Regions from separate parts of the Arthrobacter sp. SDR-2R genome, predicted to be linked through region 2. Evidence: riboswitches for the same ligand, from Rfam matches in the RefSeq annotation. Region 2 holds a riboswitch; each other region holds the start of a gene.
The links. A riboswitch is a leader RNA that binds a small molecule or an ion and turns the genes downstream of it on or off. The one in region 2 is predicted to bind thiamine pyrophosphate.
Positions count from the first base shown of each region.

Region 1: linked by a shared signal. The riboswitch ahead of thiO (glycine oxidase ThiO) and the one ahead of thiC (phosphomethylpyrimidine synthase ThiC) in region 2 are both predicted to bind thiamine pyrophosphate.
Region 3: linked by a shared signal. The riboswitch ahead of AC3ANU_RS03750 (ECF transporter S component) and the one ahead of thiC (phosphomethylpyrimidine synthase ThiC) in region 2 are both predicted to bind thiamine pyrophosphate.

Region 1 is NZ_CM173231.1:1,938,675-1,945,686, forward strand. It holds gene AC3ANU_RS09075 (RNB domain-containing ribonuclease) at 54-1,559, opposite strand; gene thiE (thiamine phosphate synthase) at 1,596-2,330, opposite strand; TPP riboswitch at 2,358-2,476, shown strand; gene thiO (glycine oxidase ThiO) at 2,470-3,771, shown strand; gene thiS (sulfur carrier protein ThiS) at 3,768-4,004, shown strand; gene AC3ANU_RS09095 (thiazole synthase) at 4,009-4,824, shown strand; gene AC3ANU_RS09100 (hypothetical protein) at 4,912-5,214, opposite strand; gene AC3ANU_RS09105 (DUF3107 domain-containing protein) at 5,236-5,460, opposite strand; gene AC3ANU_RS09110 (TetR/AcrR family transcriptional regulator) at 5,509-6,174, opposite strand; gene moeB (molybdopterin-synthase adenylyltransferase MoeB) at 6,259-7,012, shown strand, end outside.
Region 2 is NZ_CM173231.1:2,285,259-2,292,270, reverse strand. It holds gene AC3ANU_RS10625 (VOC family protein) at 1-219, opposite strand, end outside; gene AC3ANU_RS10620 (amidohydrolase family protein) at 319-1,401, opposite strand; TPP riboswitch at 1,481-1,588, shown strand; gene thiC (phosphomethylpyrimidine synthase ThiC) at 1,584-3,425, shown strand; gene AC3ANU_RS10610 (alpha/beta fold hydrolase) at 3,422-4,156, opposite strand; gene ffh (signal recognition particle protein) at 4,258-5,841, opposite strand; gene AC3ANU_RS10600 (glucose-6-phosphate dehydrogenase) at 5,926-7,012, shown strand, end outside.
Region 3 is NZ_CM173231.1:809,308-816,319, reverse strand. It holds gene AC3ANU_RS03760 (energy-coupling factor transporter transmembrane component T family protein) at 1-425, opposite strand, end outside; gene AC3ANU_RS03755 (ABC transporter ATP-binding protein) at 422-1,972, opposite strand; gene AC3ANU_RS03750 (ECF transporter S component) at 1,972-2,595, opposite strand; TPP riboswitch at 2,662-2,802, opposite strand; gene AC3ANU_RS03745 (heme-degrading domain-containing protein) at 2,888-3,430, shown strand; gene AC3ANU_RS03740 (iron-containing redox enzyme family protein) at 3,591-4,643, shown strand; gene AC3ANU_RS03735 (CDGSH iron-sulfur domain-containing protein) at 4,699-4,914, shown strand; gene AC3ANU_RS03730 (DUF4235 domain-containing protein) at 5,034-5,297, shown strand; gene mnhG (monovalent cation/H(+) antiporter subunit G) at 5,307-5,711, opposite strand; gene AC3ANU_RS03720 (MrpF/PhaF family protein) at 5,701-5,979, opposite strand; gene AC3ANU_RS03715 (Na+/H+ antiporter subunit E) at 5,976-6,521, opposite strand; gene AC3ANU_RS03710 (Na+/H+ antiporter subunit D) at 6,518-7,012, opposite strand, start outside.

The sequences.
Region 1 (7,012 bases), 350 kb from region 2:
AGCTGCAACGTCGCAGAAACACGTTTCGGCCCGCCTGCCGCGGCCGCCGCCGCTTACGGGATCAGCTCGAAATGGATCTCGCGGGTGGTGATGTCCGAGGAAACCAACCGGACCCGGACCTTGGTACCCGACTCCAGCTCGCCGGCGCACCGGGCAGTGACCGCGGGCTCGGCAATCTGGATAATGCCCGAACTTCCGCTGCCGTTTCCGTTCTTCCCGTTGCCGTTTTTCACCGTCCCGGTCCCGTTTCCATTCCCGTTTCCGTTTTGCGGCCGGGAGCCGGAAATCACGATCGCATCGAACTCCTGCCCGATGTGGTTCAGCAGCAGCGCGGCCTCAACGGTGTCCAGGGCCAGTCGTTCCATCCTGGACGCGAGCTGGTCCGATCCGGCCATGATGCCCGGCAGGAGCGGCAGGGCTTCCCGCGCCCAGTCCGGAACATCCCCGCCATTGCTGAGGGCCTCGCAGATCACCAGCACAAAGCGGTCCACCAGGCGGCGGAGCGGCGCGGTGGTGTGGGCATAGGCCGCGCCGATGGCAGACTGCACGCCGTCCTCGGGGACCGTTCCGTCAAAGGCGGTATAGGAGGCGCCCCGGAACAGCATGCCGGCGGAATGCATGATGGCCAGCTGGCGGGGATCGGTGGGATCCAGGGAACGCAGGTATTCGCCGTAGCTGACTTCACCGTCCCAGGGCCTGCCCAGCACCTCGGTCTGCAGCCGGAAATGCTTCAGCGACCGTTCGTCCGGGGCGGGCATGGTGCGCAGGATTCCCACCTTGCCCTCCAGCATGAGCTGCGCGGCGGCCATCCCGGTCATCAGGGAAATCTGCGCGTTCCAGTCCTCCACGGGAAGCTGCGGTACGGCAGCAATGCGGTAGCCGCCGTCGGGCAGCTGGACAATTTCCTGCTCGGGCATGTTGAGGCTGGCCCCGCCGCGTTCCCGCTCCAGGGCCACCCGCTTCAGGCCCACCTCGCGGAGGAGCCGCAGCACCGGCGAGGCCGTCCCGGCGTCGAGGTCTTCCTGCGCACCCTTGTAGCTGAGCTTGTCGCGGCTGCGGACCCGCGCCCGCCTGACGCCCACCGACACAACCGTTGCGTCGCCGTCGAGCGTGAAGTCCCATACGAAAGCCGAACAATCCTGGCCCGGCAGCAGGCTTCCTGCCCCCTCGCTGATCACTTCCGGGTGCAGCGGAATCCGGCCGTCCGGAGCGTAGAACGTCTGGCCGCGGCGCCGGGTCTCGGCGTCCAGGGGACCTCCCGGCGCAACAAACGCCGGCACATCGGCGATCGCGTACATTACCCGGTAGCCGTTCCCGTCCGGTTCGATGAACACCGCCTGGTCCAGGTCCGTGGAGGAGGCCGGATCGATGGTCACGAACTGGACGGCGGTCAGGTCGTAGGACGGAAGCTTCAGCGCTGCCACCGCGGCCCGGGCATCCGCCACTGCCTCAGCCGGGTACGGTCCCGGCAGTTCAAGTTCGGTGCGCAGCAGGCCCAACGCCTCTTCCAGAGCGTTCCTGTGGTCATGGACGTTTGGAGCCAGCCGATGATGTGACACAAAAGTCAGCGTAGCTCCAAGTCCGCCGATATGGCATCAGGCGGCGGCGGCGTCCAATGCGTCGAGGAGGGAGGCGGCAGCGGCGGCGGGATCGGAGGCCTCGGTGATGGCGCGCACCACCACGATCCTGCGCGCACCGGCTTCCGCCACCTGGTGGACGTTTCCGTGGTCAATGCCGCCAATGGCGAACCAGGGCACGGGGTCCGCCGCCTGCCGTGAGGCCTCGGCGGCATACTTCACCAGGTCAGTGCCCACGGCGGACCTGCCGGGTTTGGTGGGGGTTGCCCAGACCGGACCCACGCAGAAGTAGTCCAGCCCGGCTGGTCCGGCAGTTGCTGCCAGGGCGGCGTCCACCTGCCCGGTGGTGTGGCTGGAGAGCCCGATGGCGGCGTTGCCGTTGACCAGCGTGCGCGCCGCCGCCAGCGGCAGGTCCTTCTGGCCGATGTGGAACACCGGTGCCCCGGAGAGGACGGCGATGTCCGCACGGTCATTGACCGCCCACAGCTTTCCGTGCCGTACCGCGGATTCCTTCAGCACCGCCAGGAGGTCCAGTTCCTCGGCCGCCTCGATGGTCTTGTCGCGCAGCTGGATGATGTCCACGCCACCGGCGAACGCGGCGTCAACGAACTCCGCGAAGTCGCCGCGGTCCCGGCGCGCATCGGTGCAGAGGTACAGGCGGGCTGCCTTCAGGGCGTCGTTGTCCCGTGAATTGACGACTTCGGTGGCTGGAGCGTGGTGGCCGGCGGGAAAGGATGGGGTGGACACATTCATGCGTGCAAGCCTAGTTCCTCTAAACTGGGCTGGTACTGCGGGAGCCCGCGGCGGCTGTCACAAAGCGCCGGGCTGAGAGGGCGTCAGAGCCGACCGCTTGACCTGATCCGGTTAATGCCGGCGTAGGGAAGGAACCCACATGCGTACCCCCTTCACCCATCACCCCGGGTCCGCCCGCAGCTCCATTCCCTCCACCCTCCGGGCCGACGTTGCCGTCATCGGCGGGGGAGTGGTGGGGCACGGCATTGCCTGGGAGGCGCAGCGTTCCGGGCGCTCGGTGGTCCTCATTGATGACGCGCCCGGTACCGGCGCCAGCTGGGCGGCGGCCGGCATGCTGGCTCCCGTCAGCGAACTGCATTACCAGGAGGAAGAGCTCCTGGAACTGATGCTTGACGCATCATCGCGCTGGCCCGGGTTCGCCGCCGGGCTGGGCAGGGCAACGGGCGCGGATTCCGGATACCTGACGACGCCGACCCTCGCCGTGGGTGCCGACGCGGCCGACCGCCGGGCGCTGATGGACCTGCGCACAGTCCAGCAGGCCAACGGGCTGGCGGTGGAACCCCTGACCGTGCGGGAGGCCCGGAAGCGTGAGCCGCTGCTCAGCCCGGCCATTGCGTGCGCACTTGATACCCCGGCGGACCACCAGGTGGATCCCCGGCGCCTGGTGGCCGCCTTGCGGCTGGCCCTGGCCGGCGCGGCGCAGGAGCAGCCCCAGCTGGCGGTTGCCGGGGCAGTGGAAGGTTTTGCCGTGCCGGAGCGGGCAGCCGGGCTGCTGTGGGAGGGCGGAACGGTGTCCGGGGTCCGCCTGGCCGGCGGCGGCACGGTGCTGGCAACGGAGACCGTGGTGGCCAATGGCCTGCAGGCGGGGGCGCTTGACGGCCTGCCGGACGGCCTTGAGCTGCCGCTGCGGCCCGTGCACGGGGATATCCTGCGCCTTGCCGTTCCCCGCCACCTTCAGCCCTTGGTGACGTCAACGGTGCGCGGCCTGGTCCACGGCATCCCCGTGTACATCGTTCCCAGGCAGGACGGGACCGTGGTGATCGGAGCCACGCAGCGGGAGGATGCCCTCTCCGATGCCGTGAGTGCCGGCGGCGTCTACCAGCTGCTGCGGGATGCGCAGGCTCTGGTGCCCGCCGTCGCTGAACTCGAACTCCTGGAATGCACCGCCCGCGCCCGCCCCGGTACCCCTGACAACGCGCCGCTCCTGGGCCGGGTGCCGGCCGCTCCGGGCGCCGGGGGAGGACAGGCCGGGCACGTCCCCGGACTCATCATCGCCACCGGGTTCTTCCGGCACGGAGTCCTGCTCACTCCCGCCGCGGCGGCCATCTGCAGGGAACTGCTGGACGGCAGGGCCGATCCCCGCTGGGGTCCCTTCAGCCCGGACCGGTTTTCCAGGCCGGCAACGGCAGCAACAAGCCCCCACATCAAGGAGACTGCGTGAACATCACCCTTAACGGAAACCCGCACACGGTGGCCGACGGAGCTTCGATCACCACGCTGGTCAGCGAGGTCACCGGACGCCCGCTGGCGGACAACGGACAGGCGACCGACGGCGGGAAACTCGGCGTCGCCGTCGCGCACAATGCCCAGGTGGTGCCGCGCAGCCAATGGTTCGCCACCGCGCTCGCCGACGGCGACGACATCGAACTTGTTACAGCAGTACAGGGAGGCTGACGCCATGACCGAAACCAGCACCATCAACCCTGCAGGAAACGCCGGTGCCGGCGACGCCCTGGTGATCGACGGCGTCGCGCTGGGTTCCAGGCTCATCATGGGCACCGGGGGAGCGCCCAGCCTCGATGGCCTGGGCGCGGCGCTCCTTGCCTCCGGCACCGCACTGACCACCGTGGCCATGCGGCGCTACTCCACGGCTGAAACCGGCTCGCTGTTCCAGCTGCTGGTGGATCATGGAATCCGGGTCCTGCCCAATACGGCCGGCTGCTTCACGGCCAGGGACGCGGTCCTTACCGCGGAACTGGCCCGGGAGGCCCTGGAAACAGACTGGGTGAAACTGGAGGTCATCGCCGATGAACAAACCCTACTGCCGGACGCCGTGGAACTGGTCGAGGCCACCGAGCAGCTGGTCAACCGCGGCTTCAAGGTCTTCGCCTACACCAACGACGATCCTGTGCTGGCCCTGCGGCTGGAGAACCTTGGAGCCACCGCCGTCATGCCGCTGGGTGCCCCGATCGGCACCGGCCTGGGGATCCTGAACCCGCACAACATTGAGCTCATCGTTTCCCGGGCCTCCGTGCCCGTGGTCCTGGATGCCGGCATCGGCACGGCATCCGACGCCTCCCTTGCCATGGAGCTGGGCTGCGACGCCGTGCTGCTGGCCACGGCCGTGACCCGCGCCCAGAACCCCACGCTCATGGGAGAAGCCTTCAAGCACGCGGTGATCGCGGGCAGGATGGCCCGGGCGGCCGGGCGCATCCCGCGCCGGGAGCATGCCCTCGCCTCATCCGCCATGGAAGGCCGGGCCGAGTTCCTCTAGGCATCGGCCATTCACTTAAAGGGCTGTGGCCACCACCCGCCTGGGTGGTGGCCACAGCCATATGCCTGGGAGCCTGCCAGCGACGGCTCAGCGCCGCAGGATCGCAGTGAGCCGTTCCGCATCATGGCGCGCCCGCGTACGGCCAAAATAGGCGACGGCGGCGATGGCGGCAGCAATGCCCAGAACGATGGGCAGGACCCAGGGAAGCCAGGTCAGCCCGGGCAGGTAGCCGAAACCGGCCGCCATCAGAATGATCCACACCAGCGCCGCAGCACCCGCGGCGACGCCGGCCGGAAGCGCCGCACCGTACTTGGCGTGCCGCTTGTCATTGGCCCAGACGACGAAGCCGCCGGCGACAGTAGCCAGCACCACGATGGACAGCGAAAGCATGGATCTCCTTGGAACCGGGGACTAGAACTGGCCGAAACCTACGCGCCGAACCTCTTCGGCACCGATTTCCACATAGGCAAGAGCGTTGCCCGGAACAATGATCAGGCGTCCTTTTTCATCCTTCAGGCGAAGTTCGTTGCCTCCGGTGATGGCTTCGCCAACAACCTTGGCCACAGTCTCCGCGTCCTGGTCCGATTCCAGCACGATCTCGCGGCCAACGTTTTGAACGCCGATCTTAATTTCCAAGGGGGCCTCCCAGCCTGTGAAGTTCGTCGATGATGTCTTATTTGTAGTCTAGGACTCTTTGGGGAAGCGAGAGATTCCGCGCCAAGCTAAACGGTAGATGAGGTCACTGGCCACGTTGAGGTCCAGGTTGCCGTCCGTTTCCAGCCAGTACCGCGCGCTGACCTGCGCCATTCCGGCCAGTCCGCGGCCAAGGAGTTCGGCCTCGAGGTGGGGGAGCTTGGTGTCCTCGGCAATGACCCTGGCGATGGCGTCGGCGAAGGTCCGGTTGAAGGTTTCCAGCCTGGAGCTGACGTCGGGGTCGTTGATCAGGTCGGACTCGAACACCAGGCGGTGGGCCTGGTCGTCGCTGGCGATGAAATGGAAGTAGGCGCGCATGACGGCCTGGACCCGTTCATCGTTGTCCGTGGTGGAATTCAGGGCACCCAGCATCAACTCGGTCAGGGACGCAAGGTGGCTCTCGAGCAGTGCGAGGTAGAGTTCCCGCTTTGACGGAAAGTGCTGGTACAGCACCGGTTTGCTGACATGGGCGGTCTCTGCAATTTCATCCATGGCCGCGCCGTGGTAGCCGTTGGCCACGAACACCTCCTGGGCGGCGGCAAGCAGCTGTGCGCGGCGCTCATCCCGGGGCAACCGGGCGGACCGATGGCCTGCGGGGCGGGAGGGAGTTTGCGGTTCGGCGGCGGGCGGGCGGTCAGCCCGTGCTTCAGGGACCACAGTTGTCCTTCTTTCCATTGCAGTTACCTTCACTTTACTGCGGGGTAATATGACCCGGCGGTATCCCGGGGCATACATTGAAGTATGGCTTCGTCTTTCACCGCAAATGTTTCAACCCATTCCCTGGATCCGCTGGTGGAACCGGCCGCCGGTCTCACCCCTGCCGAGGTTGAACGGTACTCCCGGCACCTGATCATTCCCGAGATCGGTGCCCTGGGCCAGCGGCGGCTCAAGAACGCCAAGGTGCTGGTGATCGGTGCCGGCGGCCTGGGCGCCCCGGCCCTGCTGTACCTGGCCGCGGCAGGCGTTGGAACCATTGGAATCGTCGACGACGACGTGGTGGACCTGAGCAACCTGCAGCGGCAGGTGATCCACGGCGTCAGCGACGTGGGCCGGCCCAAGATCGAGTCGGCACGCGATGCCATCGCGGAGCTGAATCCGCTGGTGGATGTCCGGCTGCACAACCTGCGCCTTGACGCGTCCAACGCCCTGGAGTTGTTCCGGGGGTACGACCTCATCCTTGACGGGGCCGACAACTTCGCCACCAGGTATCTGGTGAACGACGCCGCGGCCATCCTGGGCAAGCCTTACGTGTGGGGTTCCATCTTCCGGTTCGACGGCCAGGTCAGCGTGTTCTGGGAGAAGCACGGGCCCACCTACCGCGACTTGTATCCGGAGGCTCCCCCCGCGGGGTCCGTGCCGTCGTGCGGCGAGGGCGGTGTGTTCGGCATGCTCTGCGCTGCCGTGGGATCGCTCATGGTGACCGAGGCAGTGAAGCTGATCACCGGCGTCGGGCGTTCCCTGCTGGGCCGCGTGGCCCTCTTTGACGCCTTGGGCG
Region 2 (7,012 bases):
CCTGCCGGGAAGGTGCAGCCCGGGGGCCGGCGCCAGGTGGACCAGCGGCCTGCCGAGCCTGCCCAGGTAGAGCCCGCCGTCCTGCTCCGCCACCGCCTCCAGGCCCAGTGCGCGCTGGTAGTAGTCGGTCATGACCTTCATGTCGCCCACCTTGAGCATTACCGTGCCCATGGCGAGGTCGGCAGGAAGAAGATCCTGGCTGCTGGCTGCGTCGGTCATTTGAAGGCTCCTTGTGTTGGAGGCCGTCACTTCGGCGGCCTGTCACATATTAAAATTACTTGAAGCTTCAATTTATTCCAAGTAGCGGAACCAAATAACTCAACGGATGACGCGGCCGCCCAGCACCACGTGCTCCAGCGCCGTGATCGTGTCCGGGGTGGTCCGGGGGTCGTCCCGGCACACCACGACGTCGGCCCGCGCGCCTTCCTCCAGGTTGTCAGCGCCCAGCCACGCACGCGCTGCCCAGCAGGCGGCATCCAGGGCCGCATGCATGGGCAGGCCGGCCCCGTGCAGGGCGAGGATCTCATCTGCGATCCTGCCGTGCCGGATCACGCTGCCTGCGTCCGTGCCGGCAAAGATCCGGACGCCGGCGGCATGGGCCTCCGCCACCCGTTCCAGCCTGCGTTCCCACAGGGCACGCATGTGGGCGGCGTAGCGCGGAAACTTTGCGTCCGCCTGCTCCGCGATATCAGGAAAGGTGGCGATGTTGATGAGGGTGGGCACGATCGGTACGCCCTGCTCCACGAACCGGGGCAGGTGGCGCGGCAGCAGCCCCGTGGCGTGCTCAATGCAGTCAATGCCGGCGTCCAGCATTTGGTCCAGGGTGTCTTCGGCGAAGCAATGTGCCGTGACCCGGGCACCTTCATCATGGGCAGCCTGCACAGCGTCACGCACGACGGCGGCAGGAAAGGAGGGCGCAAGGTCGCCGGCGCTCCGGTCGATCCAGTCGCCCACCAGTTTGACCCAGCCGTCGCCGTCGCGCGCTTGCTTCCGCACGGCCTCCACGAGCCCGTCGGGTTCGACCTCCGCCGCGAAGCCGCGCAGGTAGCGGCGTGTGCGGGCCACATGCCGTCCTGCACGGATCAGTACCGGGAAGTCCCGGCCGCCCTGCATCCAGCGGGTATCGGCAGGTGAGCCGGCGTCGCGGACCAGCAGGGTTCCGGCGTTGAGGTCAGCCAGCGCCTGCTCCCGGGCAACGGCGGGTTCCACCGGGCCGTCGGGACCCAGGCCGATGTGGCAGTGGGCGTCGACGAACCCCGGCAGCACCCAGCCGTCGAGTTCCCGCGCCGGAGGGGCAGCGGGCCGGCTGAACGTGAGCTTGCCGTCCACCGACCAGAGTCCATGGCGTACCCGGTCCGGTGCGGCCAGGACGGGTCCGCGAAAGTAGATGATGTCTGCCATCGGGCTTCCTTTCGATGCCCGGTCAGGCTAGCACCCGCAAATGTGACACCGCCCTTCCGGGGGCCTGTGGTAGCTTCTTCTCTGACCACACGGGAGCCCTTGCAGGGGCTGAGATCGGGCTGACGCAGCCTGCGACCGTTGAACCTGTCCGGGTAATGCCGGCGAAGGAAGTGAGTATTCCCTTGAGTACGCAAAACACCCAGTTGAACCCTGCCCACGTGCCGTCCACCGGGGGTTCCGGAGCCGGCTCCACGCCCCAGGTGAACCAGTCCGAAGTGACCCGGTCCCTGGCGTCGCATTCGCTGGCCTATATCGACGACGCCGGGTCCGGCATCCGGGTACCCGTCACGGAAATTGCCCTGGAGCCATCGCCCAACGGCCAGCCGAACGCACCGTTCCGGACCTACCGGACGGCGGGGCCGGGAAGCGACCCCGTCCGCGGCCTGGAGCCCTTCCGCGCGGAGTGGATCGTGGCGCGCGGAGACACCGAGGCCTACAGCGGCAGGGAACGCAACCTGCTCGACGACGGCCGCTCGGCCGTCCGCCGCGGCGCCGCCTCCGCGGAGTGGAAGGGCGCGCAGCCGGTGCCCCGCCGCGCCGTCGACGGCCGGACGGTGACCCAGATGCACTATGCCCGGCAGGGCGTCATCACGCAGGAGATGCGCTTCGTGGCGCTGCGCGAGAACTGCGACGTGGAACTGGTCCGGAGCGAACTGGCCGCCGGCCGCGCCATCATTCCGAACAACATCAACCATCCGGAGTCCGAACCGATGATCATCGGCAAGGCCTTCCTGGTGAAGATCAACGCCAACATCGGAAACTCGGCCGTGACGAGTTCCATCGCGGAGGAGGTGGACAAGCTCCAGTGGGCCACGCAATGGGGTGCCGACACCGTTATGGACCTGTCCACCGGCGACGACATCCACACCACGCGGGAATGGATCATCCGCAACTCCCCCGTCCCGATCGGCACCGTGCCGATCTACCAGGCCCTGGAGAAAGTCAACGGTGAGGCCAACGCGCTAACCTGGGAAATCTTCCGGGACACCGTCATTGAACAATGCGAGCAGGGCGTGGACTACATGACCATCCACGCCGGCGTGCTGCTTCGCTATGTCCCGCTGACCGCCAACCGGGTGACGGGCATTGTGTCCCGCGGCGGCTCCATCATGGCCGGCTGGTGCCTGGCCCACCACCAGGAGAACTTCCTCTACACGCACTTCGATGAGCTGTGCGGGATCTTCGCGAAGTACGACGTTGCCTTCTCCCTGGGCGACGGTTTGCGCCCCGGTTCGACGGCGGACGCCAACGACGCCGCCCAGTTCGCGGAACTGGACACGCTCGCCGAGCTCACCCAGCGCGCGTGGGAGTACGACGTGCAGGTCATGGTGGAGGGGCCCGGCCACGTTCCCTTCCACCTGGTCCGGGAAAACGTCGAGCGGCAGCAGGAACTCTGCAAGGGGGCCCCGTTTTACACCCTGGGCCCGCTGGTGACAGATGTTGCTCCGGGCTATGACCACATCACCTCAGCGATTGGTGCCACCGAGATTGCCCGTTACGGCACCGCGATGCTGTGCTACGTCACCCCGAAGGAACACCTGGGCCTGCCCAACAAGGACGACGTGAAGACCGGCGTGATCACCTACAAGATCGCCGCGCACGCGGCGGACCTGGCCAAGGGGCACCCGGGGGCGCATGAGCGGGACGACGCCTTGTCCAAGGCGCGGTTCGAATTCCGCTGGCGGGACCAGTTCGCACTGTCCCTGGACCCGGTGACGGCTGAGGCGTTCCACGACGAGACGCTGCCGGCTGAGCCTGCCAAGACGGCGCACTTCTGTTCGATGTGCGGGCCCAAGTTTTGCTCCATGCGGATCAGCCAGGACATCCGCGACGAATTTGGTTCCGCGGAGGCGCAGGCGGCACTCGCCGATGCTGCGGCCGGGATGCGCGGGAAGAGCGAGGAATTCCTGGCGGCCGGCGGCAAGGTCTACCTGCCGGAACTGCGGGTGCCTGCTGACAGCTAGGACGCGCGGGCCGGCTGGCTCCGGCTGACCTGGCTGATGAACTGCCGGATGGCCCGGTCCCCGTCCGGGGAGTCATGGGGCCGGTGTCCTCCCGCGGCAACGCGGTGCAGGGCCCCGGTCTCCCGGAGGTACCCGGCGATTTCCTCGTAGAGCGGTTCCCACCCACCGGTCAGCACCAGCGTGGGCACCCCGGGAACAATGTGCAGCGGCGCCTCCCATGACGGGGCCTGGAGCCGCAGCCTGCGGGCGGACCTTTTTTCTTCCGTGGTGGCGGGCTGCTGGAGGTCGGTGGCGAAGACCCGCCGGACGAATTCGCGCTGGAAGTCTTCGTCGCTGAGCTGGTGGCGCACGTCGAAGAGGGGCTGCATGAGGCTGATGTGGGCGGCAGTGGCCGGGAGTTCCGCTGTCAGGGAGAGGCAGGCCGGTTCCACCAGCGTCAATGAGAAGACCAGGTCCGGACGTTCGACGGCGGCCATCATGGCCGCGATCGCCCCCTGGGAGTGCGCCACCACATGCCCGCCGGCGGCGCCGCGGCCGTCATCGGCAAGGGAGCGCAGGATGATGGCGGTGTCCTCCGCGAAGGACGACTCCAGTGGCTCCGCGAGGACGTCAAAGCCATGGCGGCGGAGGAACAGGGCGTCATAGGACAGTGCCATGCCGTGCTGGCGCGGCCACGCGGCGGCACCGAAGGTTCCGGCGCCGTGCACGAACACTACCCTCTGCTTGAACATGTCCCAACCCTATTCCACGGCACTGACATCCCAAGCAAGCAGCGCCAGGTGTCGTTCTGAGAGGTCAAAACAACACCTGGCGCTGCGCTGCCGGGGAACTGCTACTTGCCCAGGAACTTGTCGAAGCCCTTGGGGAGGTTCAGCTGGGACGGGTCGAAGTCCCCGCCCTGCTGGCCGAAGGCGGCGCCCGTAGGCAGCGCCTTGGCGGCGTTGGCACGGCGGGCTTCCGCTTCCTTGCGCTCCTGGGCAGCCTTGGCCGGGTTGCCGGACTTTGCCTTCTTCTTGGGCGCGTTCTTGGCGTTCTTCCGGGCACCACCGCCGGCGCCGGGCAGGCCAGGCATCCCCGGCATTCCCGGCATGCCGCCCTGGGCCATCTTCTTCATCATCTTCTGGGCCTGGGCGAAGCGCTCCAGCAGGCCGTTGACCTCGGAGACGTGGACGCCGGAACCACGGGCGATGCGTGCCCGCCGTGAACCGTTGATGATCTTCGGCGCCAGCCGCTCGTGCGGTGTCATGGAGCGGACGATTGCCTCGACGCGGTCGATCTCGCGCTCGTCGAACTGCTCCAGCTGCTGCCGGATGTTCTGTGCACCCGGCATCATCATGAGCATCTTCTTCATGGAGCCCATGTTGCGGATCTGCTGCATCTGGGCCAGGAAGTCCTCAAGGGTGAAGTCTTCCTGGTCGGCGAACTTCTTCGCCATCCGGGCGGCCTCATCCTTGTCCCAGGCCTTTTCGGCCTGTTCGATAAGGGTGAGGATGTCGCCCATATCCAGGATGCGCGAGGCCATCCGGTCCGGGTGGAAGAGTTCGAAATCGTCCAGGCCTTCGCCGGTGGAGGCGAACATGACCGGCTTGCCGGTGACCGACGCGACTGAAAGAGCGGCACCGCCTCGGGCGTCGCCGTCGAGCTTGGACAGCACGATGCCCGTGAAGTTCACGCCTTCGTCGAAGGCGAGGGCCGTGTTCACGGCGTCCTGGCCGATCATGGAGTCGATCACGAACAGGACTTCGTTGGGCACGATGGCACGGCGGATCTGGCGCGCCTGTTCCATCATGTCGGCGTCCACGCCCAGGCGGCCGGCCGTGTCAACGATGACGACGTCGTGCAGCTTCTGGCGTGCTTCCTCGACGCCGGCGCGGGCGACGGCGACGGGGTCGCCGGCGGGCTGGTCCAGCTCGGTGGAGGTGGCACCCGGGTGCGGGGCGAAGACGGGGACCTTTGCCCGCTGGCCCACCACCTGGAGCTGGGTGACGGCGTTAGGGCGCTGCAGGTCGCAGGCCACCAGCATGGGGCTGTGCCCCTGGGCCTTCAGCCACTTGGACAGCTTGCCCGCAAGGGTGGTTTTGCCGGCACCCTGGAGGCCGGCGAGCATGATGACGGTGGGGCCGTTCTTGGCCAGCCGGATCCGCCGGGTTTCGCCGCCCAGGATCTCGACGAGTTCCTCATTGACGATCTTGACGATCTGCTGGCCGGGGTTCAGTGCCGCAGAGACCTCGGCACCCAGGGCGCGTTCACGGACCCGGCCAGTGAACTCACGCACAACGGGAACGGCAACATCGGCGTCCAGAAGCGCGCGGCGGATCTCCCGGACGGTGGCATCGACGTCGGCCTCGGTGAGCCTGCCTTTACCGCGGAGATTCTTGAAGGTTGCTGTCAACCGGTCAGAGAGTGAATTGAACACGCGACGTGCACTTCTTTCAGTGGATGATCGGGACTCGACTATCTAGGGTATCAAGTCAGGCCCGGTAGGTGGCATGCTGGCAAAATGACGAGCCAAACGACTGTGAAAACCCTGCTCATCCTCGGCGCCTCGGGCGACCTCACCGGCCGGCTCCTCCTGCCCGGCCTGGCGCGGCTCGTTGCCGCAGGCCGCGCGGAGGGCCTCACCCTGGTGGGGGCAGGCTCGGATCCGTGGACGCCGGAACAATGGCGGGAGCGGGTCCAGGCATCGTTCGCTGCTGCAGCCGGCGCGGCAGACAGTTCCGGAAAGGACGCCCTCGAGCTGCTGCAGAAGGAGACGGCGTACCACCAGGTGGACGTCACGGCCAAGGGTGCCCTGGCCGCCCTGCTCGCGGGGCTGGAAGGCCCGGTGGCCGTTTACTTTGCGTTGCCGCCCCGGATCAGCCAGCAGGCATGCGAGACGCTCCAGCCGGAAGAGGTTCCGGAAGGCACCCGCCTGGTAATGGAGAAGCCCTTCGGCTTCAGCGAGGAATCGGCCCGGTCGCTGAACCGGACCCTGGCACGGCTGGTCCCCGAAGACCATATCCACCGGGTTGACCATTTCCTGGGCAAGGCCACCGTCCTGAACATCCTGGGCCTTCGGTTCGCCAACAACTTCCTTGAGCCGGTATGGAACAGGCAGCACGTGGAAAAGGTGGAGATCTTTTTCGATGAGGACCTGGCCCTGGAAGGCCGAGCGCGCTACTACGACGGCGCCGGCGCCCTCCGGGACATGATCCAGAGCCACCTCCTGCAGGTCATGGCGATCATGGCCATCGAACCTCCGGCCACCATCGGCGAGCGCGACCTCCGCGACGCCGTCTCCACCGTCCTGCGGGCCAGCAGCGTCAGTGCCCCCTTCACTGGCTCAACGCGCAGGGCCCGCTACACCGCCGGTTCCGTGGCAGGCAAGGACGTCCCGGACTACGCCAAGGAGGAAGGCGTGGATCCCGGAAAGGGAACCGAAACCCTTGCCGAAGTCCAGGTGGGCATCGACAACTGGCGCTGGCGGGGGGTTCCCTTCATCCTGCGTTCCGGCAAGGCCCTGGGCGACAAGCGCAAGGAAGCGGTGGTCACCTTCCTTCCGGTGCCCCACCTGCCCCAGGGCTTTACCGGGGTGGACTCCCCCAACC
Region 3 (7,012 bases), 1.5 Mb from region 2:
GCCTTCTGCGCCAGCGCGTCGGCAAGGTCCGTGGGATCGGTGCAGCTCATCAGGAGCACGGCCGGAAGGGCGATCGCAAAGCCGCGCAGGAGGAAGCCGATGCCCAGCTGCAGGGAACCTTCGCTCATGGACCAGATCCCGGCGTCGAGCAGGATCCGGCCGCTGTCCGGGGCCAGGATGGAGGTGCTCCAGCCACCCACGGCAGCGGCAAGGATCAGCGGCCAGCCGCGCTGCCACAGCAGGGACAGGGTGAGCCCGGCCAGGGGAAAGAGCAGAAGCTCAAAGACCAGGGCCACGGACGCCGAAACCCAGTCGATGGACAGCGCCAGGACGGCGGTGATCAGCAGGACGGCAGCGAACTTGCTTAGTGGATTGGCGCGGACCAGGAGGGCATGGTTGCCGCCCAGGGTGAGTTGCTGCCTCATGGCGCCACCGCTTCCGCCGCGGCCATCAACAGTTCGGCCCCGCCCAAGGCCTGGGTGAATTCGGCGTCATGGGTCACGGACACCACGGCAGTGCCGGCATCCAGGAGCTCGGACAGGAAGGACGCCAGCTCGGCCCATGTGTTGGCGTCCTGCCCGAACGTGGGTTCATCCAGGACCAGGACCTGCGGGCTGGCGGCAAGGACGGTGGCCACGGACAGCCGCCGCTTCTCGCCACCGGAGAGCGTGTAGGGGTTGGCGTCCACCAGCGCGGTGAGCCGCAGCCGCTCCAGCAGTTCGTCCACCCGATCCCCGCCGTGGCCCAGGTGCCGGGGGCCGAACAGCAGTTCGTCAAGCACCTTGCCGGTCACGAACTGGTGCTCCGGCTCCTGGAACACCGTCCCCACTCGGGAAATCAGCTGATCCGCCTTCCACCGGTACGGGTCAATGCCGGCACCGCGGCTCAGGTCCATGGTGGCGGAGACCTTTCCGGACACCGGTTCCAGCAGCCCTGCCAGGGTCAGGGCGAAAGTGGACTTACCGGCGCCGTTGGGACCCGTCACGGCGAGCGCCTGCCCGGCGCGCACCTGCGCGGCCAGGCCTTCCTGGACCGGTGACGGCGGAATCTTCCTTAAGCCCTTGCGTCGGGGACGTTCGCGGGCGACTCCCAACTGTTCGGCCGCGAGCAGGAGGTTTCCCGTGCCGGGGGCCGGGACCACCGCCCGGGCACGGGTTGCCGGGACGTAGCCGGGGACCCACACACCGGCGGCGGCCAGCATGGCCCGCGCCTCCGTGAGCACCCGGTCCGGCGGCCCGTCCAGGAGTACGGCAGGATCCGCGGCGGAGCCCGGCTGCAGGACCACGATCCGGTCCACCAGGTCCTTCCACACGGACACCCGGTGCTCCACCACCACGAGCGTGGCCCCGGTCTTGTCCAGGCACCGCGCCACGGCATCGCGGACCTCCAACACGCCGTCCGGGTCCAGGTTGGCGGTTGGCTCATCCAGGAGGATCAGACCCGGGCGCATGGCCAGGATGCCGGCCAGCGCCAGGCGCTGCTTTTGCCCGCCGGACAGGGCCGACGTCGGGTGGTCCAGCGGCAGGTGGGACAGTCCGACGTCGGCAAGCGCCTCGTGCACGCGCGCCCAGATTGCTTCCCGTGGGACGGCAAGGTTTTCGGCACCGAAGGCGACGTCGTCCCCCACCCGCGACAGGACCACCTGCGTCTCGGGGTCCTGCTGCATAAGTCCGGCGCGCCCGCGCTGGGCGCGGGGCACGGCGCCGTCAACCAGCAGCGAACCCGACTCGTCGGCGTCCCCCGCCTCGCCGCCGTCGTCGTTAATGTCCCCCAGCACCCCTGCGAGCGCATGCAGGAGCGTGGACTTCCCGGCACCCGAGGGGCCGAGCAGGAGCACCCGCTCCCCCGGGCTGATGTCCAGGTCAAGCGCATGGACGGCAGGCTTGGCCCTGCCGGCATGCCGCCACCCCCAGCCCCGGGCTGTGACGGCGGCAGGGCGGACGGTGCCGCCGTCACGCTGGGCTGGTGCCATCAGGAGAAGACAGGCTCCGTGGCGGCCTTGCGCGAAGCGAAGGAGCTCAGCACGCCCGTACGCGCCAGGCCGCGGGTGGCCAGCCAGGACAGGGCGCCGGCGAGAATGGCGCCGGAGAGGGTGGTCAGCACGATGTACGCCAGCTTGTCCGCACCGGAGTAGGCGATGTTCCAGCCCCACGGTGCGAACGAGTCATTCAGTCCGCAGAAGAATCCAGCCGCGGCGCCTGCCAGCAGGGAGACGGGAAGGTTGAACTTGCGGTAGACGAAGATGGCGAAGATGATTTCCGCGCCGAGGCCCTGGATGAAGCCGGAGAAGAGGACCGAGGCACCGTACTGGGAACCCATGAGGAGTTCCCCGGTGGCGGCCACGGTTTCACAGAACAGGGCGGCCCCGGGCTTGCGGATGATGAGCATTCCCAGCACGCCGGGAATCATCCAGCCGCCCGCCAGCAGCCCGGTCAGGGGCGGGTAGGCGGCATTCATGGGGGCAGAAAGCGCGGCTGCTCCCTGGTCCCACGCCCAGAAAATGACGCCGCCCGCGATGGCCACCAGCGCGGCGACCACGATGTCCACGACGCGCCAGGACTTACTGGCGGTCTTCTTGATTGCTGCAGTACTCATGTGATCCTCCTGGGAAACAGGAGGGGAAAGTGGACCCGGCTGACGGCTGTTGCCGTGCAGCCGCGGCACTTTGAGAACTCGACTCCCTTGCGCCGGTACTAACCGGATCAGGTTCGAGGGTCTGCGGCTGTCCGCACTCTCAGCGCCCACCTGCGGTGCCCGGCTTGTGCCAGGATGTCCGACGGCGGCGCTCCCCTGTCGTTATTAGTGGTGCTTTTGGATGGGTAAGGCTTTTTGAACTGCCCTTCCGGGCGTGGTCAAGTTTACACCTGGCGGGGGTAGATTGAGGGCCATGAGCGCCATTCCACCGGATGTGACCGGATTCGATCCCGATTCCGCCGACGCCCAGCTGGAGGGGTCGCTGGAAGCGTCGATTGCCCGCGTCGAGGCGGAGGTCCGGGAGCTCCAGTTCCCCGGCTTTTCGCTGGATGACGCGTTGAACCTGGGCCTGCTCCTGGTGGAGCTGGGCAAGGAGCGGTCCCTTCCCATCGCCATCGACATCACCAAGGGCGAGCAGGTCCTGTTCCACGTCGCGCTCCCGGGCGCCACGCCGGACAACGGGCACTGGATCCGCGCCAAGCAGCGCACTGCCGCCCGGTACGAGGTGCCGTCACTTTTGGTGGGGCTGCGGGGCCGGCTGGGCGGCGGCCGGATCGAGGACAACGCCTGGTTCGACCAATCCCGGTATGCAGCCCATGGCGGCGCCTTTCCGATCTACGTCACCGGCGTGGGCGCCGTGGCCACGGTGACCGTCTCCGGGTTGCCGCAGCTGCAGGACCATGACCTGGTGGTTGAGGCGCTGCGCGACATCCTGGGGTCGTCGCTGCGGGATTAGGCGCCGGTTGACCTGCCGCCAACAGGAAGCCTGCTTAGCTTTTATTAGTAATCATGCTTACTATATTGGTTCCCGGGTTTCGAGGAGGACAGGGCATGGGAGTCACCATGGGCGGTCCCGCGTTCGTTCCCGTCACCAGCGCGGCAGACCAAGGAGCACCATGAGAATCCCGGAATCCAGAGGCCCCCTCAGCAACGCCCTGTTCGCACTCCTTGCGCAGGCTCCGGCCGAAGCCGGGACGGGGCTGGACGGGCTGTACCACCTCGCGGCACGGCAGGTGGCCGGCACTAATGACATCATCGGCGACGAGGACATCCAGCTGGCCCTCTTCTGCCTCTACGAGCTCCACTATTCCGGCCTGGCCGGCGTCTCCGACAACTGGGAGTGGGAGCCGGCGTTAATCCGGGTCCGGCAGCTGGTCGAGGCACCGTTTGAGGCAGCCCTCCGTGCTGCCGCGCACCAGGCCGCCGCAGACTTCGAACTGCCTGCCGGTGCCCTGACCAGCGACCAGGTCGCCGACGTCCTGTTCGGCCTCGCAGCCACGGACACCGGGCCCAGCGTCTCCCGCTACGTCGCCAGGAGGGCGGGCCTGGACCAGCTCCGGGAGTTCCTGATCCACAAGTCGATGTACCAGCTGAAGGAAGCCGACCCGCATACATGGGCCATTCCGCGGCTCAGCGGACGGCCCAAGGCGGCCCTGGTGGAAATCCAGGCGGATGAATACGGCGGCGGCCGCCCCGAGCGCATGCACAGCGCGCTGTTCGCCCGGACCATGCGCGGTTTGGGCCTCGACGTCAGCTACGGCGCGTACGTGGATGCCGTCCCCGCCGTCTCCCTCGCGTCCGTCAACCTCATGTCGCTGTGCGGCCTGAACCGGCGGCTCCGGGGTGCCATCACCGGCCACCTGGCGATCTACGAGATGACCTCCTCCCAGCCCAACCGGTTCTACGGCAACGGATTCCGCCGGCACGGTTTCGGCGCGGACATCACCCACTACTTCGATGAGCATGTGGAGGCCGACGCCGTCCACGAGCAGATCGCAGGCCGGGACCTCGCCGGCGGCCTCGTCGAAGCCGAGCCGGAACTCCTCGCGGACGTCCTGTTTGGGGCCACTGCCGCCATGGCCCTCGACGGCCGGCTGTCCGCCCATCTGATGTCCTCATGGGAAGCCGGGGCATCATCGCTGCGGGCGGCCGTACCGGCGGCAGCATGACTACGACGAAAGCGGTGCAGGCATGAAACCCGGACAGCATGGAACAGGATCGGACATGGACCACGAATCCGCCGCGGGCTCCATCGTGGTCTGCCCGGACGGGCCCCTGATCGTCAGGGGTGATTTCGAGATCGTCACCCCATCCGGGGACGCGGTGCCCCGCGACCGCAGGACAGTTGCGTTGTGCCGCTGCGGCGCCTCGGCCATCAAGCCCTACTGCGACGGCACGCACAAGATGATCAAGTTCCGCACCGAGCCGCCCGCGAAGTAGTCCAACAAGCCATTCAGTCCAACAACCTGCCTGCAGCACGCCACGGCCTTGCCCGGACCGGCACGGGCGTACGGCTAGGCTGGAGGCAGTCCGTTTTCCGCCCGCAAGGAGTAATAGGAATGAACCTTTTCATCAAGCTGCTCGGAACCGGGGTGAGCCTCGGCGCAGGCCTGGCCGGCACCAAGCTGGTCAACACCATCTGGGAGAAGACCACCGGGCAGAAAGCCCCCACCGGCAAGAACGAGGATGTCCCCACCAGCCTGCGTTCGGCGTTGACCTTCGCGCTGATCTCGGCGTCGGTCAGCGCCATCATCCAGGTCCTGGCCAACCGCGGCACCCAGCGCGCCATCACCCGCTTCGCCAAGTCGCAGGACATCGTCTAGCTCCCGGCATTACCCGCCGCCGTCGGGGCTGTCTTTCCGGGCAGCCTCGGCGGCGGCTTTTTGCACCACGGCCTCCAGCTCGTCGGCCGTGAGCAGCTCCCGGTGCAGGTGCTTGGTGCGGTACCCCGCGCGGCCCACCATGTGCGCGGACACCGGTACGGTGAGCAGCTGGAAGATCCAGGCAACCACCAGGACAGGCCATACCCACCATGTCCGCATCTGCAGTCCAATAGCCGCCAGCAGCAGGAACAGGCCCAGGACCTGCGGTTTGGTGGCCGCGTGCATGCGGCTCAGCAGGTCGGGGAAGCGGAGCAGGCCGATGGCGGCGCCCAGGGACATGAGCGCCCCCACCACCATGAATACTGCCGAGACGGCGTCGATCCAGCCGTCGGGACCGGACAAGTCAGGATTCATCGGGCTTCACCCTTCGGTCCGCCACAAAACGGGCCACGGTGACGGACCCGATGAAGCCGATGATGGAAATGGCCACCACCAGCATGAGGTTGTTCAGGTGCCGGTTCACGGCCATGTCGATGCACAGGCCTCCGGCCAGGATGGCCAGGAGGACGTCGGCCGCCAGCACCCGGTCCAGCAATGACGGGCCGCGGGCGATCCGCATGATGGCACCGGCCGCAGCAAGCGAGAAGATGACGGCTGTAACAGCCAGGACAACATGCATCACGTGGCGGCCTCCATTCGGACGGCTTCGAGTTCCTCCGGGCTGCCCATGATGCGGATCAGGCCGGCCTCGATGGACCGGACTTCGTTCCGCAGGCCCTCCACGTCCTGCTTGGAGGCGATGTTGAGCGCGTGCAGGTAGAGGGTGGATGTGGAGCGGTCCACCTCGACCACCAGGGACCCCGGGATCAGGGAGATCACGTGGCCGGTGGCGGTGACGATCAGGTCCTGGTGGCTGCGCAGCCTCACCGCAACGACGGCGTTGGTCACCTTGGGGCCGCGGACCGTGGCCAGGTACAGCACCTGGGCGCTGGCCACCACCACTTTGCCCACGAAGGCAAGCGCGAAGGGAACCGCGTAAAGGATGTTGAACCGGCCGCTGAGCTCCACCGGCGGAAGGTAGAACAACCGGGCCACGCCCACTGCCAGCAGGGCACCGAAGAGGAGGTTCCCGGGGCTGAAGTCCTGCCACAGGGCGCCCCAGACAATCACCAGCCAGACCAGGAGAGGCAGTTCCTGGCGCAGGGAGATGCGTTTGCGGCTCATCGCATACCTCCCACGGCAGGCGTGGCGGGAACCGGGACATCAGGGCCCAGGACTGACTGGATGTACGGGGTCCGGTCCAGCATGTCCCGCGCTGCCCGGTCCGAGAGCCCGAACAGCGGCCCGGCAAAGACGGTCAGGGCAACGCCCAGCGCCACCAGGCCCAGGGTGGGGCCCACCATGGTGCGCGGCAGGAGGGTCACGGTGTTCAGCTTGGCGCCCGGTCCCGACACCCGGGCCGGGCTGGCAAGGAGCACCGGATCCGGATGCTCAGCGTCGGTGGGCCTGCGCCAGAACGCGCGGTTCCAGACCCTGGCAACGGCCAGCAGGGTCAGGAGGCTCGTCACCACCCCGCCGATCACCAGGGCGTAGGCCAGTGGCGTGCCCAGCTCAACGCCGGCCTGCATCAGGCCCACCTTGCCGAGGAACCCCGAGAAGGGCGGGATGCCAGCGAGGTTCATGGCCGGAACGAAGAACAGCATCGCCAGCATGGG